3 regions of the Bradyrhizobium sp. A11 genome follow, and region 1 is predicted to be linked to each of the others. Evidence: predicted binding sites of a transcription regulator. Region 1 holds the regulator's gene; each other region holds the start of a gene.

Region 1 (6,380 bases):
TTGTTGACGGCCTGCTCGAGCGTCATGCCCTGCACGGCCTCGCCGTCGATCTTGCTGATGAGGTCACCCGACATCAGGCCGGCCTTCGAGGCGGGCGTATCGTCGATCGGCGAGACCACCTTGACGAGGCCGTCCTCCATCGTGACCTCGATGCCGAGGCCGCCGAACTCGCCGGAGGTGGTCTCCTGCATCTCGGTCCAGGCCTTGGCATTCATGTAGCGCGAATGCGGATCGAGCGAGGTCACCATGCCGGTGATTGCGCCCTCGATCAGTTTGGCATTGTCGGGCTTCTCGACATAGCTCGCCTTCACGCGCTCGAACACCGTGCCGAACAAATTGAGCTGGGAATAGGCGTCGTCCGCGCTCGCCGCCGCCCGTGCCGCCCAGACACCGCCGTGCGGACTGGCCACAAGAAGGGTGAGACACGCTCCGGTGAGCGCGCCCAGAGGGAACAGCAGGGATTTCCGCATGGATGGGCTTGCCTTCTTGCTTTGGCGGTTCTTTGAGCTCGTCTCGTGAGACATGGGAGACGCCATGCAATTGGCGATCCAGCTCGCTTCTCACAATACCAATCTGGTTTCTTCAAGGCCGGGATACCACGCCGACGGGTACGCCGCAGAAATCGCTTCGCCCGGACCTAAACTTTTGGCAACGTTGCAGGACTGGCCTACCTGCAAGCGGAATCGTAGGCCGGTCCGCGCCTCGCAGCCATGCAAATCTAGGATAGTTTTGCAGGGCTGGACGGGTTAGGCGATGAGACAAGGGTTCAAATTCTCGGGAGGATAACAATGAACGAAGCACCCGGCATCCGGGCGGAACGGAACGTCGAACTCGGCGCCAGCGACGAGCCGTTCCAGAACCTGCACGAATTCATCCGGAAAGCGCGGGCCAACCTCAACCAGAACGCCTGGGACTACATCGTCGGCGCCGCCGAGACCGAGACCACGATGCGCCGCAACCGCATGGCGCTGGACGAGATCGCTTTTCGCCCCCGGGTGCTGCGCGACGTCCGCAAGGTGGATGGCTCGGTTCAGCAATTCGGCCGCAGGATGCGTCTTCCGGTGGTGCTCGCGCCCGTCGGTGCGCTCGAAATCTTCGATCCGGATGGTGCGGCGAGCGTCGCGCGCGGTGCCGGCAGCTTCGGTGCGGCGCACATGCTGAGCTCGGTGTCCGAGCCCGGCCTGGAGAAGACCGCCGAGGCGGCGCCCGACGCGCTCCGGCTCTACCAGCTCTATGTCCGCGGCGACGATGCTTTCGTCGCCGATGTCGTCAGCCGGAGCGAGAAGAACGGCTACGCCGCGTTCTGCCTGACCGTCGACACCGCCCATTACAGCCGTCGCGAACGTGACATCGCCAAGCGCTATGTTCGCGAAAGCCGCCTGCGCGCCACCGGTGGCGATTACCAGAAGGGTCTGGAGTGGCGGACCGTGAAGATGATCAAGGACAGGTACAAGATCCCGCTGATCCTGAAGGGCATCGCCACCGCCGAGGACGCCCTGATCGCGGTCGATCACGGCGTCGAATGGATCTACGTCTCCAACCATGGCGGCCGCCAGCTCGACCATGGCCGCGGTGCCATGCATGTGCTGCCCGAGATCGTCGAGGCCGTGAAGGGCCGCGCCAAGATCATGGTCGACGGCGGCATCTGTCGCGGCACCGACATCGTCAAGGCGATTGCGGCAGGCGCAGATCTCGTCGGCATCGGCCGGCTGCAATGCTGGGCGCTGGCGGCCTCAGGCGAAGCCGGCATCACGCGGATGCTGGAGCTGTTGGAGGACGAGGTGCTGCGCTGCCTCGGCCTGTTGGGTGCCACCTCGTTTGCCGAGATCGACAAATCCTGCCTGCATCCGGCGACCGCCACCAACGCGCCGAGCGTGTTCAGCGCGTTCCCGCTGTTCGACCACGAGCCTTATCGTTACTGACCTGCGGATTCCTGCCGACCCTGAGGTGAAAAGGACGCAATGACATCGCTCTCTCCCGGCAGCGCGGATGCGCTTCTGTTCGATCTCGGGCGCGTGGTGCTCGACATCGACTTCTCCAAGGCGATCGCCTGCTGGGCGGGGCACGCCGGCTGCCAGCCCGAAAGCATCGTCGCGCGCTATGTGCGCGACGAGGCCTACCGGCTGCACGAGGTCGGCAAGATCAGCGACGCGGACTATTTCGCCTCGTTACGCGCTTCACTGGGCATCGGCATCTCGGACGCCCAGTTCCTGGAGGGCTGGAACGCGATCTTCGCCGGCGAGATGCCTGAGATCGCCGAGCTGTTGCCGCGTGCGGCAAAGCAGATGCCGCTCTACGCCTTCTCCAACACCAATCGGCCGCATGTTGATTATTTCTCGAAGGAATATGCCGATCTGCTCGGCCATTTCCGCGAGTTGTACCTGTCATCCAGCATCGGCCTGCGCAAACCGGACGCAGACGCTTTCGACCATGTCGTCGCGGCGATCGGCGTGCCGGCCGAGCGCATCGTGTTCTTCGACGATCTCGAAGAGAACATCGAGGGCGCGCGGGCGCGCGGATTGACGGCGGTGCACGTGACATCGCCGCGCGACGTCGGGAACGCATTGAAGGCGTTGGGCATTTGATCCCGGCCCCTGATCAGAAGGAGCCCACTGCAAACCGCGTCCGGAACTAAACAAAATCTGTGGAACCCGCCCCCTTTGTGCATTTTTATACAGAGTTCCCGGAACGGAATACCACCCTTCGGACTCATGAGTCCGTTGGGACTTCTACATTGGGACTGATCGACGTGCTGGGCAAAACCTACCTCACCAAGCAAGCCTCTCTGTTGCTTGAGTTCGCCAGAACCACCTCGGATTCCGAGCTTTCCGCCAAGCTGATCAGCAAGGCTGCGGACCTGAAATCGCAGGCCGATCCGCTCCCCGACAAGGACCAAGGCCCCAAACCTCCCGACGTCGCATGGGACATCAGCCCGGACGATCCCACGGCACCTTGAACACATGAGCGGGGCGCGCTGGCCAGCTCAGTGTTGGCCAGGGTCATGCCGGCCGTTTCGCCTTTAGAATCACGTGTGCGAACTTGCACTTGCTCGATCTCGGAGAGCACGCAGGATAGATCATCCTGCGTGCTGCTTTGCCTCGCGTCTGCAGTCAGCTAGAACTCTCGCCGCCCCATTGAACGATGTGCGAGCAGGAGTTTCGCCCGTGGCCCTGATGCCGGTTTCCGACGCCCTTGCTGCGGTGCTGGCAGGTGCAGAGCCGCTGCCTGAACAGATGGTTTCGCTCGACGAGGCCTATCACCGCGTGCTCGCGCATGACGTCGCGGCGCGCCGCACGCAGCCGCCGCAGGCGATGTCGGCGATGGACGGCTACGCCGTGCGCGCGGCCGATGCGGCAACGGTCGATTCCCGGCTGACGGTGATCGGCGAGATCGCAGCCGGCCGTCCTTTCACGAGAGCGGTTGGCGCCGGCGAAGCCGTGCGGATCTTCACCGGCGGCGTCATCCCGGACGGAGCGGACGCGGTCGTGATCCAGGAGGACACTGTCGCGGACGGCAACAGCGTCACCATCAAGGAAGCCGCGATCGCCGGACGGCACGTCCGCCCGGCCGGCGTCGATTTCCGCGAGGGTGACGTGCTCCTGCGCAAGGGAACCCGCCTGACGGAGCGCGATCTCGCGCTTGCAGCGGCGATGAATCATCCCGACCTCGCGGTATGCAGCCGTCCCAAGGTTGCGATCCTCGCCACCGGCGACGAGCTGGTGAGGCCGGGCACCACGCCCGGGCACGGCCAGATCGTCTATTCCAACGGCTACGCCCTGCACGCGCTCGCCCGCAGCGAGGGCGCCGAGACCATCGACCTCGGTGTCGCCGCCGACACGCTGCAGGCCACCTCCGCCGGTATCCGCCGCGCCCGCGAGTGCGGTGCTGACATCCTGATCACGACCGGCGGCGCATCGGTCGGCGACCATGATCTGGTCCAGCAGGCGCTGCGGGGCGAAGGCATCTCGATGGCGTTCTGGAAGATCGCGATCCGGCCCGGCAAGCCGATGATGCACGGACGGCTCGGAGCGATGCGCGTGATCGGCCTGCCCGGCAATCCCGTGTCGTCCTACGTGTGCGCATTCCTGTTCATGGTGCCGTTGATTCGCGCCTTGTCGGGCCGTTCAGTGATTCATCATCGCCGCGAGCGCGCCGTGCTGGGCAAGGATCTCGGCGCCAACGACCAGCGCGAGGATTATCTGCGCGCGCGCCTGGAACTGCGCGACGATGGTGCGCAAGTCGCCGTTCCCGTCAGCCATCAGGATTCCTCTCTGCTTGCGAATCTTGCTGCGGCACAGGTACTTCTCGTGCGCGCACCGTTCGCGCCGAAGGCCGAGGCGGGCAGCCCTTGCGAGGTGCTGCGTCTCCCCGTCTGAGTGCACGGCCACACGCATTCCGCGAGATCGCCGCCGTTCACGGTAAATTAAGCAGTTGCGGAACATGTATCGAACATATAGTGTCCGTTCATGATTTGTTTCGAGCATGTAGCGACTTATCGCTGAACTCATCGTCTCGGAATCGAACGACATCAACCGGGGGACTTTGGTCGAGATGTTAACTCGCAAACAATACGAGCTTCTGAGGTTCATCAGCGAACGTTTGAAGGAAAGCGGTGTGCCGCCCTCCTTCGACGAGATGAAGGATGCGCTCGACCTGCGCTCGAAGTCGGGCATCCACCGCCTGATCACCGCGCTCGAGGAGCGTGGCTTCATCCGCCGCCTGCCCAACCGCGCACGCGCCATCGAAGTGATCAAGCTGCCCGAGCTCCAGGCTGCCGCCGGCGCCCGGCGCGGCTTCACGCCGAGCGTCATCGAGGGCAATCTCGGCAAGGTTCGCACGAGCTCCAGCCCCTCCATGGACGAGGGTGAGCGGCCGGTGGCGGTGCCCGTGATGGGCCGTATCGCGGCCGGCACGCCGATCGAGGCGTTGCAGACCCGCAGCCACACCATCAGCGTGCCGCCCGACATGCTCGGCTCGGGCGAGCACTACGCGCTCGAAGTGCGCGGCGATTCCATGGTGGAAGCCGGCATCCTCGACGGCGACATGGCGCTGATCCAGCGCAACGAGAGCGCCGATACCGGCGACATCGTGGTGGCGCTGATCGACGACGAGGAGGCCACGCTCAAGCGCTTCCGCCGCCGCGGCGCCTCGATCGCACTCGAGCCGGCCAATGCCGCTTATGAGGTGCGCATCCTGCCGCCGAACCGCGTGAAGATTCAGGGCAAGCTGATCGGGCTTTACCGGAAGTACTGATACCGAGCATCAAGCGCCGGGCGCGCTTCGGCAATCGCATTTGAATTTTGCAGAGGTCGTCATGCCCGGGCTTGTCCCGGGCATCCACGTTCATTGTGCTGCGTGGAAGGCGTGGATGGCCGGGACAAGCCCGGCCATGACGCTGTGGAGGCGGCTGGTGACCATCGCCACACGCGATAGCCCTGCGCGTGCCGGCAGCGCCGATACGCCGGCCAAATGCAAGGATGCGATGTTTGTTCCTATCGAATCCGGGAAAGATAATGTGATCGCGCGCTGCGGACGCGAGCCGCAGATTTGCCCATAACCAAGCAGAGCGTTGCAGGCTTCCACTCTGATTGAGGCCTGCGCCTCGACGAGACGCGGGTCGCTATCTTCGCATGAGGAGCACCCGATGTGTGACTACAGCCTGCATGCCGTCGCAACGCGTCCCGCCGAAGTCGGCGAGACGATCGTCACGACAACCTTCCGCGGCACCTCGACGCGCGGCTTCGCCTCCGAAGCCGATCTCTCCGTTGCGGTCTGCCTGCTGCCGGGGACGGAGCTCGCCTTCGCCGACAACGTCCGTTACGACAACCGCTGGATCTGGACGCGCACCGTCAACTCCCGCGTCGGCAAGTTCGGCAAGATCGATCCGCACATTCCCGATCGCCATCACGACGCGATCGAATTTCCTGACGGCAAATACGTGCTGGTGACTCAGCTGGTCGAAGGCCAGCGCGCAACCGTGCTGCAGCTGCCGGTGACGCAGCCGGTCGGCGAGCGCGAGCACAAGCCTGAGATCATCGCCGACAGTCGGCCGCCGGTCACGCGCCTGCCGATCGGCTGATCAAAGCTCAGTCCTCGGCCTGAAGATCGGCCTCCGACGGCGTTGCGTCGCGGACGCGCGGAGCCGCCTTCGGCATGAGGGCTCCTTCGAAATCGCCCTCGCCGGCGACTGCCGGCGACCAGGGGCGGTTTGCACCTCTCGCCTTGACCGCCTCAACCGCAAATCCGTCGCCATGCCGTGTCAACGCCAGCGCGCCCTGGCGAGCGAGCCGCTGCCGATCCACCACCATCGCCGCGCAATCGGGCGGCGCGGGCCGCGACGTCACCACCAGCGCGGCGCGGCTGCAATCGTCCGCCAGCGC
Region 2 (6,380 bases), 1.4 Mb from region 1:
CGCTGATCGCGGCGGGGATCGCCAGCTTGCCCGCCGGCAGCGCGACGATCTTCCTCGGCCACTGGATGGCGTCGTGGCTGATCGCCTGGGCCGCGATGCTGCCGATCGTGCTCCTGGCCGCGCCCGCGATCCGCGCCTTCGCGCTGCGCCTGACCCGGGAAGAGAGGGATCCGCGCGCCGGCAGCCAGGCATGAAGTAGCACAGCCTGACCGGCGGCAGGTTTGCCGGCCTGTACTGAGGCCGCAGACTGGCCCCGCAGCGGTCCCAATTTCGACATCCGTTCGCACAACTGCGGTCACACAGGTCGGCAAGATTCCAGACCGTTCGGCGCGGCCATGGGGGAAACGTGGCACGCCGACGATGGGGTGGCATCATGGATAACGTAGAGCGGTCGTTCGCCGCCGCGACAGCGGCTGGCTTCGTGGTGCTGGTGATCGGCCTCGTGCTACTCGCGCTGCTGTAGGGCGGGCACTGCCGGCAGTCGCGTCCTGCGATGATCGCGGGCGGCGTCATGCGGCCAATCTAAAAAATGGGAAAACAACCCCATGCACAGTAGCGTGAATGAAATTCTGCTGTTCTTTCAGTGGGTTGATTGAGGTGTTTGGATACCTCAGCCGTTCGCGACTCGCCAAGGAGGGCCTGCGATGACGCGCTCTTGCCGGTCGATTGATCCGACCGGCTAAAGCGTCAGTTGTTGCGGGTCAGGTCGCAGCAGGCCCTAGTGGATCTTGATTTCATTCAGGGGAAGATGGAGCTCGCTGGCCCGCTCTTCGCGATCCTTCCTGCGGAACTCGTTTTCCGTGCGCTCGAACTTCATCATCTCCTCATGCGCCGCCTCCGGCAGAGGTTTGCGCCTGATCGTTTCGCGGTGCTCGTTGTCCGTCATGACTGAGGTCCCCAGAGTTGCGGTCTCATCCTGAAGAAGGCCCCAGACCGCGAAAGGTTCGGTGCCATGCGATTGCGGAACGATGACGGCGACCGCTATTGGGCGCGTCGAGCTCGGTCGGACAAGGACGTCGGGGCCGCTCGGCTATTTCGGCGGTTGCAGCCCGGGGGATTTGACCCAGTCGTGCAGATGATTCGCCATTTCGGCCTGGCGCGCCTTCTTGAGCAGGGCGTCCCGCTCGGGGCCGGGAGGCAGGCTGGCGGCGTCCTCCTTGACCTGCTTCACCCATGCGGAGAGCCGGTCTTGAAGGGTCAGTTGTTGCTTGAAACGTCGCCGCTTGAACATGGCACGATCCTATCCGTGCGCGGTCCCGCGCGGGTGAGGATCAATTAGGATCCATAAGCGGAACGGCGTCTGTTCAGTTGTGTACACAAAGCCCGTGGCGAAGCCGGCTGACTAAAGATCGACATGGATCGGGCGCCAAAGCGCCGCGCGGAACCGCACCGTTTCTGGCCTGAATTTGGATCATCGTTGTGGGGTTGCAATAAATCAAGTCTTCAATTTCAGGTTTGGGGCGGAATGGACGGACAGTCGCCAATTTCAGAAAGAACATATTGCGAACCTAGAACAAATAGGGTACATTGCTTTTATTGCCGCGCCGCCTCGCAACCGTTTGTCCCTCACGCGAATCCTCGCCATAAGGAGCACGACCTATGTCCGCCACTGCCCTGCGTATCGTCGAAGGATCTTCCATGGACAAGAGTAAAGCTCTGGCCGCCGCGCTCTCCCAGATCGAGCGCCAGTTCGGCAAGGGCTCGGTGATGAAGCTCGGCAAGAACGACCGGTCCATGGACATCGAGGCGGTGTCGTCGGGCTCGCTCGGGCTGGATATCGCGCTCGGCATCGGCGGCCTGCCCAAGGGGCGCATCGTCGAGATCTACGGGCCGGAATCCTCAGGCAAGACCACGCTGGCGTTGCATACGGTCGCGGAAGCACAAAAGAAGGGCGGCATCTGCGCCTTCATCGACGCCGAGCACGCGCTCGACCCGGTCTACGCCCGCAAGCTCGGCGTCAACATCGACGAGCTCCTGATCTCGCAGCCCGACACCGGCGAGCAGGCGCTGGAGATCTGCGACACGCTGGTGCGCTCCGGTGCGGTGGACGTGCTGGTGATCGATTCGGTCGCGGCGCTGGTGCCGAAGGCCGAGCTCGAGGGCGAGATGGGCGATGCGCTGCCGGGTCTGCAGGCCCGTCTGATGAGCCAGGCGCTGCGCAAGCTCACGGCCTCGATCAACAAGTCCAACACCATGGTCATCTTCATCAACCAGATCCGCATGAAGATCGGCGTGATGTACGGCTCGCCTGAGACCACGACCGGCGGCAACGCGCTGAAGTTCTACGCCTCCGTCCGCCTCGACATCCGCCGCATCGGCGCGATCAAGGAGCGCGACGAGGTGGTCGGCAACACCACGCGCGTCAAGGTGGTCAAGAACAAGCTGGCGCCCCCGTTCAAGCAGGTCGAGTTCGACATCATGTACGGCGAGGGGGTCTCCAAGATGGGCGAGATCCTCGATCTCGGCGTCAAGGCCGGCATCGTCGAGAAATCTGGCGCCTGGTTCTCCTATGACAGCCAGCGCCTCGGCCAGGGCCGCGAGAACTCGAAAGCGTTCTTGAAGGCCAACCCCGACATCACCGCCAAGATCGAGACCGCGATCCGCCAGAACTCCGGCCTGATCGCCGAGCAGATCCTGGCCGGCACGCCCGAGCGCGATGCCGACGGCGAGGAGCCGACGGACGAGTAGATCTTAGACACCCAAGTTTTTCGCGAGGAGCGGGCGCTGAGGACGTTGAGTTGCCGACGTCTTCGGTGCCCGTTTCTTTTTTGGCGTAGGGTGGGCAAAGGCGCGTCAGCGCCGTGCCCACCATCTTTCACCGCATACAAAGGTGGTGGGCATGCTTGCGCTTTGCCCGCCTTACGAAACCTTCCGTCGCGGCTTACTCCGCGGCTTGCGCGTAGTCGCTCACCGGCGGGCAGGAGCACACCAGGTTGCGGTCGCCATAGACGTTGTCGACGCGGCCCACGGGGCTCCAGTATTTGTCGGTGCGTGAGACGCCCTGGGGGAAGCAGCCCTCGCTGCGGGTATAGGCGCGCTTCCAATCATCATCGGCGATGTCGTGCACGGTGTGCGGGGCGTGACGCAAGGGCGAGGCTTCGATCTTGAAGCGGCCGGCCTCGACCTCGGCGATTTCTTTGCGGATCGCGATCATGGCGTCGCAGAAGCGGTCGAGCTCGGCCTTCGATTCCGACTCGGTCGGCTCGATCATCAGCGTGCCCGGCACCGGGAAGCTCATGGTCGGGGCGTGGAAGCCGTAATCGATCAGGCGCTTGGCAATGTCATCGACGGTGACGCCTGAGGTCGTCTTCAGCGGACGGGGATCGACGATGCACTCGTGGGCGACACGGCCCTTCTCGTTCTTGTAGAGCACCGGGAAGTGCGGATCGAGGCGGGCTGCGATGTAGTTGGCGTTGAGGATCGCGATTTCGGTGGCGCGCTTCAGGCCTTCGCCGCCCATCATCAGGATGTAGATGTAGGAGATGGTCAGGATCGAGGCCGAGCCGAACGGCGCGGCCGAAACCGGGCCGACTGGGGCATCCGCCTGCGTTGCCGGGTGTCCGGGCAGGAATGGCGCAAGGTGCGCCTTCACGCCGATCGGGCCCATGCCGGGGCCGCCGCCGCCATGCGGGATGCAGAAGGTCTTGTGCAGGTTGAGATGGCTGACATCGGCGCCGTAATCGCCGGGCCTGCTCAGGCCGACCTGGGCGTTGAGGTTGGCGCCGTCCAGATACACCTGGCCGCCATGGCCGTGCACGATCTCGCAGATCTCGCGGATATGCTCCTCGAACACGCCGTGGGTCGAGGGATAGGTGATCATGATTGCGGCGAGATCGTTCGAATGTTTCTCCGCCTTGGCGCGGAGATCATTGACGTCGACATCGCCGTTCTTCTCGCAGGCGACCACCACCACGTCCATGCCGGCCATCGCGGCTGACGCCGGATTGGTGCCGTGGGCGGAGGAGGGGATCAGGCAGATCTTGCGGTGCGTCTCTCCGCGCGCGGCGTGATAGCCGCGGATCGCGAGCAAACCGGCATATTCGCCTTGCGCGCCCGAGTTCGGCTGCAGCGAGATCGCGTCATAGCCGGTGATGTCGCACAGCCATTTTTCCAGCCGCGCGAACAGCGCGTGATAGCCCGCGGCCTGCTCGCGCGGCACGAACGGGTGCAGCGTCGCGAATTCCGGCCAGGTCAGCGGCATCATCTCGGTGGTCGCGTTCAGCTTCATGGTGCAGGACCCCAGCGGGATCATGGCGCGGTCGAGCGCGAGGTCGCGATCTGAGAGCTTGCGCATGTAGCGCAGCATCTCGGTTTCCGAGCGATGCGCATGGAAGACGGGATGGGTGAGGAACGCGGTGGTGCGCTTCAGCGCCTCCGGCAGCACCTCTCGCGTGGTCGCGTCGATCTCGGCGTAGGCAAGCGTGCCGCCGAACGCGCGCCAGACCGCTTCGACCGTAGCCGGCGACGCGGTCTCGTCGAGCGCAATGCGCAAGGCGGTTTCGCCGACGCCGAGATTGATCTTCTCGGCGGTCGCGCGCGCGACGATCTCGGCGCGCTTGGCGCCGGCATCGACGCTGAGCGTGTCGAAGAAGGTCTCCGATTGCGGCGCAAAGCCGAGCTTGCGCAGACCGCTCGCCAGCACCGCGGTGCGGCGATGCACGTTGCGCGCGATCTGCGAGAGGCCCTCGGGGCCGTGATAGACCGCATACATCGAGGCGATCACGGCAAGCAGCACCTGCGCGGTGCAGATATTGGAGGTCGCCTTCTCGCGGCGGATGTGCTGCTCGCGGGTCTGCAGCGCGAGCCGATAGGCCGGCATGCCGCGCGAATCCACGGACAGGCCGACGATGCGGCCGGGCAGCGAGCGCTTCAGCGCATCGCGCACCGCCATATAGGCCGCGTGCGGTCCGCCATAGCCCATCGGCACGCCAAAGCGCTGCGCCGAGCCGATCGCGATATCGGCTCCGAGCTCGCCGGGCGAGGCGATCAGCGTCAGCGCCAGCAGGTCGGCGGCGAGAATCGCGAGCGCGCCCTTGGCCTTCAGCGCCGATATCGCGGGCCTGAGGTCGCGCAATGCGCCCGATGAGCCCGGATATTGCAGCAGTGCGCCGACCACGTCCGCCTTGTCGAGATCGGTGAGGGGATCGCCGACGATCAGGCTCCAGCCCAGCGGCTCGGCGCGGGTGCGCATCACCGCCAGCGTCTGCGGATGCACGTCCTTGTCGACGAAGAAGGCCTTTGCCTTGACCTGCGAGTGCCGCTCCGCCAGCGCCATGGCTTCCGCGGCGGCGGTCGCTTCATCGAGCAACGAGGCGTTGGCGACATCGAGCCCGGTGAGGTCGCAGATCATGGTCTGGAAGTTGAGCAGCGCTTCCAGCCGGCCTTGGCTGATCTCGGGCTGGTAGGGCGTGTACGCCGTGTACCAGGCCGGATTTTCCAGAATGTTGCGCTGGATCACCGCGGGCAGGATGGTGCCGGAATAGCCTTGGCCGATCAGCGAGGTGAAGACCTGGTTCTGTCGCGCCAGCTCGGTCATATGCGCGATCGCCTCGGTCTCGCTCAGCGGCTTGCCGAGATCGAGCGGGGCGGCCTGCCGGATCGAGGCCGGCAGCGTCTCCGCCATCAGCGCATCGACGCTTTTCGCGCCGACGGCCTCCAACATGGCGGTGACATCGGGCGCCGAGGGGCCGATATGGCGGCGAACGAAACTGGCGGCGGTGTCGCCGTTGGTCTTGCGGTGCGCGGTCATCATGGGTCCTCGCTTTGGGTCCTCTGTCGTCGCCGTCATGCCCGGGCATAGCCGTCTGAAGGACGGCGTCGCTTCGCTCGCCTATGTCCCGGGCATCCACGTTCTTCGTGCCGTGAGAAGACCGTGGACGGCCGGGACAAACCCGGCCATGACGATGTGGAGAGATCGAGCTTCATCCTCACGCCGTATGCGCCTTGTAGGCGGCCTCATCCATGAGGCCGCCTAGCTCGCTTTTGTCGGCAATTTTGATCTTGAAGAACCAGGCTTTGCCTTGCGCGTCCGAGTTCACCAGCGCCGGCTCGGCGGCGAGCTCGGCATTGGCTTCGAGCACTTCGCCGGTGACGGGCGCGTAGACGTCGGAGGCGGCCTTGACGGACTCGACGACGGCGGCGGCCTCCGCCTTCTTCAAGCTCCGGCCGACCTTGGGCAGCTCGACGAACACGACGTCACCGAGCTGCTGTTGCGCGTAATCGGTGATGCCGACGGTCGCGACATCGCCGTCGATCGCCAGCCATTCGTGGTCGGAGGTGTACAGCGTCGTGGTCATTTCGAATCCTCAGCGTTTGTAGGTGTTCTTGACGAAGGGCATGGCGGCGACGGCGAGCGGCAGTCGCTGGCCGCGCACCTCGGC
Region 3 (6,380 bases), 2.2 Mb from region 1:
TGTCCGACATGATTAGTCGCCGGCTTCGGCAGGCGTGGTGCCGCCGGAGCTGTTGGGCCAGACCCAGCCCTGGATCTCCGGCATGTCCTCGCCGTGCTCGCGCACATAGCGCGAATGCTCGATCAGCTTGTCGCGGAATTGCTGCTTGGCCTGAGTGGCCTTGGCCGCGAGTCCGGGTACGCGTTCGATCGCCTCGATCGCGAGGTGGTAGCGGTCGAGCTCGTTGAGCACGACCATGTCGAACGGCGTCGTCGTGGTGCCTTCCTCGGCGAAGCCGCGCACATGCATGCCGGCATGGTTGGTGCGGCTATAGGTCAGCCGGTGGATCAGATAGGGATAGCCGTGATAGGCGAAGATGACAGGCTTGTCGCGCGTGAACAGGCTGTCGAAGTCGCGGTCGGACAGGCCGTGCGGATGCTGATCCTTCGGCTGCAGCGTCATGAGGTCGACGACGTTGACGACGCGGATCTTCAGATCCGGCAGGGCCTTGCGCAAGAGGTCGACGGCGGCGAGCGTCTCCAGCGTCGGGACATCGCCGGCGCAGGCCATCACCACGTCCGGTTCGCCGCCAGCCTTCTCCGTCCCCGCCCAGCTCCAGATGCCGATGCCGGCGTCGCAATGCGCCGCGGCGTCCCGCATCGACAGCCATTGCGGCGCCGGCTGCTTGCCGGCGACGATGACGTTGATGCGGTTGTAGGTGCGCAGGCAGTGGTCGGCGATCCACAGCAGCGTGTTGGCATCAGGCGGGAAGTAGATGCGGACGATATCGGCCTTCTTGTTGGCGACGAGATCGACGAAGCCAGGGTCCTGATGGCTGAAGCCGTTGTGGTCCTGACGCCAAACATGCGAGGTCAGGAGGTAATTCAGCGAGGCGATCGGACGGCGCCACGGCAGCTCGCGCGTCACCTTCAGCCATTTGGCGTGCTGATTGAACATGGAATCGACGATGTGGATGAAGGCCTCGTAGCACGAGAAGAAGCCGTGCCGGCCGGTGAGTAGATAGCCTTCGAGCCAGCCCTGGCAGAGATGCTCGCTCAGCACCTCCATGACGCGGCCATCCTGCGCCAGATGCACGTCGTAGGATTCGATCGGCTCCATCCAGACGCGCTCGGTCGCCTCGAACACGGCGTCCAGCCGGTTTGACGCGGTCTCGTCCGGGCCCATGATGCGGAAGTTGCGCTCCTTCGCATTGAGGCGGATGACGTCGCGCAGAAACTTGCCGAGCTCGCGCGTCGCTTCGGCTACGACGCCGCCGGGCTGCGGCACCTCGATCGCGAAGCGGTGGAAGTCCGGCAGCTTCAGCTCCTTCTTGAGCAGGCCGCCATTGGCATGCGGGTTGGCGCCCATGCGGCGATTGCCGCGAGGCGCGAGCGCCTGAAGCTCGGGAACGAGGGCACCGCTCGCGTCGAACAGCTTTTCAGGCTCGTAGCTGCGCATCCAGTCTTCGAGCACTTTCAGGTGCGCCGGGTTGTCGCGGCAGCCGGCGACGGGGACCTGATGCGCGCGCCAGAAGCCCTCGACCTTCTTGCCGTCGACCTCCTTAGGGCCGGTCCAGCCCTTCGGGCTGCGCAGCACGATCATCGGCCAGCGTGGCCGCTCGACGCTGCTGCGCCCGTCGCGGGCGTGCTGCTGAATCGAACGGATGCTGGCGAGCGCGACGTCGAGCGCGTCCGCCATGGCCTGGTGCATCAATTTGGGATCGTCACCCTCGACGAACAGCGGCTCGTGGCCGAAACCGCGAAAGAGATCGCGGATTTCCGCATCTCGCATCCGCCCCAGCACGGTCGGATTGGCGATTTTGTAGCCGTTGAGATGCAGGATCGGCAGCACCGCGCCGTCATGGGCGGGGTTCAGGAATTTGTTCGAGTGCCAGGACGCAGCCAGCGGGCCGGTCTCGGCCTCGCCGTCGCCGACGACGCAGGCGACGATCAAATCAGGATTGTCGAAGGCGGCGCCGTAGGCGTGCACCAGCGCGTAGCCGAGCTCGCCGCCCTCGTGAATCGAGCCCGGCGTTTCCGGCGCCGCATGGCTCGGGATGCCGCCGGGAAAGGAGAACTGCCTGAACAGCTTGCGCATGCCGTCCGCATCGCGGGCGATCTCGGGATAGATCTCGCAGTAGCTGCCTTCCAGATAGGTGTTGGCGACCATGCCGGGACCGCCATGCCCGGGGCCGCAGACATAGATCACGTCGAGATCGAGCGCGCGGATCGCGCGATTGAGATGGGCAAAGATGAAGTTCAAACCCGGCGTCGTGCCCCAATGGCCGAGCAGGCGCGGCTTGATGTGCTCGGCCCGCAACGGCTCGCGCAGCAGCGGATTGTCGAGCAGATAGATTTGTCCGACAGAGAGGTAGTTGGCGGCGCGCCAATAGCGATCAAGGAGATCGAGATCGCTGCTCGCGGCAGCTGATTGTTGTCGATTTGTCATGTTCTTGCCGATTGTTGCCGAGCTACGCCCCGCGATCGTCACCAACTTTGTTCCGGCGCGATCGATCCCGTTGCGACATCAAACGAGATCGTTACGACAGCCCTGTTGCGTGAGGTCAAAGGACCACGCTCGAAATTTGGGCGGCCGCTTTGCATGGGTTGTTTTTCCGTTTCTCATTTGTGTTCTTGATTTGTTCCTTCGACGTGCTATCTTCGCTCCATGAGTCCAGCAGCATCCTCTCATGCTCTCAAGCACCCGCCGGTCAAGGCGCCCTCCGAGCCGGCGGGTGCGGACTCTGATTTTCCGGAACTCGGCGTCGCCATCGACCGCGCCCGCAGGCGAGGGCGGGGGGCGCAGTCCAATGCCAGCGGCCGCTACGAGGCCGAGGCGCGCGTCGCTTTCGACGACGGCTGGCAGAGCCTGGAAGAGCTGCCGCCATTCAAGACCACGGTCGCAGTCGACACGTCGCGCAAGGTGATCACACGTAACGACTCACCCGACATCGGCTTCGACCGCTCGATCAATCCCTATCGCGGCTGCGAGCACGGCTGTGTCTACTGCTTCGCCCGGCCGACCCACGCTTATCTCGGCCTGTCGCCGGGCCTCGATTTCGAATCGAAGCTGTTTGCGAAACCCGAGGCGCCTTTGCTGCTGGAGAAGGAGCTCGCCGCCTCCGGCTACGAGCCGCGGATGATCGCGATCGGCACCAACACCGATCCGTATCAGCCGATCGAGCGCGAGCACCAGATCATGCGCGGCATCCTCGAGGTGCTGGAACGTGCCGGCCATCCCGTCGGCATCGTCACCAAATCGGCGCTGGTGCTGCGCGACATCGACATTCTCGCGCGGATGGCCAAGCGTAACCTCGCCAAGGTCGCGATATCAGTAACCTCGCTCGATCCGAAACTGGCCCGCACCATGGAGCCGCGCGCCGCGACGCCGCCGAAGCGGCTGGAAGCGCTGAAGCAGCTCTCGGACGTCGGCATTCCGACCACCGTGATGGTGGCGCCGGTGATCCCCGCGCTGAACGATTGCGAGATCGAGCGCATTCTCGATGCCGCCGCCCATGCCGGTGTCAAGGAAGCCTCCTATGTGCTGCTGCGGCTGCCGCTCGAGGTGCGCGATCTCTTCCGCGAATGGCTCATGGCGAATTATCCGGACCGCTACCGCCACGTCTTCACCCTGATCCGCGACATGCGCGGCGGGCGCGACTACGATGCGAAATGGGGCGAGCGGATGAAGGGCACCGGACCGATGGCGTGGACCATCGGCCGCCGCTTCGAGATCGCCTGCGAGCGGCTCGGGCTGAACAAGCGGCGCTCCAAGCTGACGACGGATCACTTTGCGCGGCCGAAGCGGAACGGCGACCAGCTCAGCCTGTTCTGATCGGAAACGGAAGAGGCGTCGCATGCCAGGGGAACTCAATGTGCCGGTGCCGCGGCTCACGGTCATCACGCTCGGCGTCAGCGACATCCGCGCCAGCATCGCTTTCTACGACGCGCTCGGTTTCTCGCGCCGGCTGAAGGCGACCGGCGAGGCCGTCGCGTTCTACGATACCGGTGGTCCCGTGCTCGCCTTGTATGGCTGGGATCAACTCGCGGCCGACGCGGGGCTGCCGGACCAGCCGAGACCGCAGGCCTTCCGCGGCATGACGATCGCCTGGAACTGTCGGACCCGCGAGGAGGTCGATGCGGTGATGGCCTTCGCGCTCGGCAAGGGGGCGAAGCTGGTGAAGACCGCGCACGAGACCCACTACGGCGGCTATTCCGGTTATTTTGCCGACCCCGACGGTCATCCCTGGGAGGTCGTGGTTGCGCCCGGCATCGATGTCGGCGACGACCGGCGGGTGCATCTGGCGGAGTAGGACCTGAATAGCGGGAATTGCGACAGGTTCCCGGTTGCGCAGGCCGGGCGCCTTGCGCACGATCCCGGCCATGATTCGGGACAAGTCCGCCACCAAGCCGGCTAAAGGCGCGCCTAATAAGCCGGGTAAGAAGGCTGCTGCGACCAAGGCCGCACCGGCCAAGGCAGCCAAGACGGCTGCGGCCCAAGCCATGGCCGCTCCCGCCGGCAAGAGAGGTATCATTGCCGTCGCTCCCCCGAGCTTTCGCCGCGAGCGCGCGCTGATCAAGCGCGGCGTCTGGCCGGTCGCCGGCTGCGACGAGGCCGGTCGCGGACCACTGGCTGGGCCGGTGGTGGCGGCCGCCGTGATTCTCGACCCCGACCGCATCCCGCGCGGCATCGACGATTCCAAGCGCCTGACGGCCGAGGAGCGCGAAAAGCTGTTCGACAAGATCTGCGCCACCGCGCAGGTCTCGGTTGCCGTTGCCTCGCCCTCGCGAATCGATCGCGACAACATCCTGCGCGCCTCGCTATGGGCGCTGAAGCGCGCCGTGGTGGCGCTGCCGGAGGCGCCCAGGCATGTCTTCGTCGACGGTCGCGACCGGCTCGACACGGAATGCGACTGCGAGGCCGTGATCGGCGGCGACGGCATCGTGCTGTCGATCGCCGCGGCCTCCATCATCGCCAAGGTGACGCGCGACCGCCTGATGTGCGCGCTGGCGCAGGACTGCCCCGGCTACGGCTTCGAGCAGCACAAGGGCTATGCCGTCCCCGAGCACCTCGACGCGCTCGACCGCCTCGGCCCCACCATCCACCACCGCAGCTTCTTCGCCCCGGTCGCCGCCGCGCGCGCCAAGCACATGCCCTGGACCGTCGAGCCGGTGCAGGACCTGTTTGCAGTGGCCGAGGTCGAGGTGCACTTGGAAGCGAACGTCGAGATCGACGCATCGGCAGGCCTCTAGGGACCTAACCCAGCTTTCTCGTCACGGCCGGGCCTGACCTGGCTGTCCACGTCTTTGATGCCGCACGAAGAACGTGGATGCCCGGGACAAGCCCGGGCATGACGAGCAGACCGAAGTTGCCACGACGGGCGACGCCCCTTATCAAAGTAATCGTGAGCGAACAGGGCCGGCTGGACGGCTGCATCTTTCGGGCGTTGCATGCGGTTTACCTCCCTGGTCATCGAGCTCATTCGCGCCCGGCCGCGGCTGATCGTATGGATCGCCGTGCTGCTGCAGGCTTTGATGTGGCTCGTCGTGGCGCTGGTGTTCTACCGCAGCCCCCCGGGCACCTTGGCGACGCTGCTGGCTTTCGGACGCGAATACCAGGTCGGCACCGACCTCGGTCCGCCCTTGGCGGTCTGGCTCGCCGACATCGCCTATCGCGCCGCCGGCGGCCACATGTTCGGCGTCTATGTGCTGGCCCAGCTCTGCGAGATCGCGACCTTCATCGCGCTGTATCACCTGTCCCGCGCCGTGGTCGGCTCGCAGCACGCGGTGCTCGCCGTGCTCTTGACCATGACGGTGCTCGCGTTCTCCTCCTCGGCGCTCGATTTCGGCCCCCTTGTGCTGGCCCGGCCGCTGTGGGCGCTGCTGCTGCTGCACTCCTGGCAGATCATCGGCCAGCGCCGCGGCAATGCCTGGTTCGCCTGGTCGATCGAGGCCGGCCTGTTGCTGCTGACGACGCCCGCGGCGATCTTTCTGCTGCTGCTGCTCGCCGTGTTCGCGGTCTCGACCGCCGGCGGCCGCCGCACGCTGCGTGCGCTCGATCCGCTGTTCGCGCTGATCGTCGTCGCGGTGCTGGCGCTGCCCTATGCGGTCTGGCTGATGCGGGCGGAGACGCTTGCGATGCCGGCCCTGCCGCAAGTTGCGGAGCTGAGTGCCCGCGCCCTGCATGCGGCCTGGCTGCTGGCCGGCCTCGTGCTCGGAGCCGCCGCGATCCCGGCGCTGACCTTCCTCAACACCGGGCTGTTTGCCGGCAAGGGCGAGGAGCCGCCGATCATCTTTCGGCCGCCGGTCGCGCCGCTGGCGCGCAACTTCGTCTATTTCTTCGCACTCGCCCCGGTGCTGGGCGGGGTGCTGGTCTCCGGCCTGCTGGGGCTCGAATCCGTC

What was found. Region 1 encodes LexA, which represses DNA repair genes until DNA is damaged. Its sites were predicted from a motif close to TGTTCNNNNTGTGTTCNG; they were not measured.
Region 2: recA (recombinase RecA) is a predicted target of LexA. The motif match lies at 1,510-1,527, and genes of this name have one in related genera.
Region 3: WI560_RS24940 (PA0069 family radical SAM protein) is a predicted target of LexA. The motif match lies at 2,608-2,625, and genes of this name have one in related genera.

The regions. Positions count from the first base shown of each region.
Region 1 covers NZ_CP149509.1:3,118,213-3,124,592, reverse strand. The annotation lists gene WI560_RS14395 (S41 family peptidase) at 1-470, opposite strand, end outside; gene WI560_RS14390 (alpha-hydroxy acid oxidase) at 789-1,922, shown strand; gene WI560_RS14385 (HAD family hydrolase) at 1,962-2,585, shown strand; gene WI560_RS14380 (hypothetical protein) at 2,750-2,956, shown strand; gene glp (gephyrin-like molybdotransferase Glp) at 3,165-4,376, shown strand; gene lexA (transcriptional repressor LexA) at 4,552-5,253, shown strand; gene WI560_RS14365 (hypothetical protein) at 5,411-5,557, shown strand; gene WI560_RS14360 (hypothetical protein) at 5,645-6,079, shown strand; gene WI560_RS14355 (ComEC/Rec2 family competence protein) at 6,087-6,380, opposite strand, start outside.
Region 2 covers NZ_CP149509.1:4,518,580-4,524,959, reverse strand. The annotation lists gene WI560_RS21290 (DUF2798 domain-containing protein) at 1-194, shown strand, start outside; gene WI560_RS21285 (hypothetical protein) at 719-886, opposite strand; gene WI560_RS21280 (hypothetical protein) at 1,031-1,231, opposite strand; gene recA (recombinase RecA) at 1,600-2,688, shown strand; gene gcvP (aminomethyl-transferring glycine dehydrogenase) at 2,882-5,749, opposite strand; gene gcvH (glycine cleavage system protein GcvH) at 5,928-6,296, opposite strand; gene gcvT (glycine cleavage system aminomethyltransferase GcvT) at 6,306-6,380, opposite strand, start outside.
Region 3 covers NZ_CP149509.1:5,296,044-5,302,423, reverse strand. The annotation lists gene WI560_RS24950 (acetate/propionate family kinase) at 1-10, opposite strand, end outside; gene WI560_RS24945 (phosphoketolase) at 13-2,427, opposite strand; gene WI560_RS24940 (PA0069 family radical SAM protein) at 2,647-3,813, shown strand; gene WI560_RS24935 (VOC family protein) at 3,836-4,291, shown strand; gene WI560_RS24930 (ribonuclease HII) at 4,362-5,231, shown strand; gene WI560_RS24925 (glycosyltransferase family 39 protein) at 5,430-6,380, shown strand, end outside.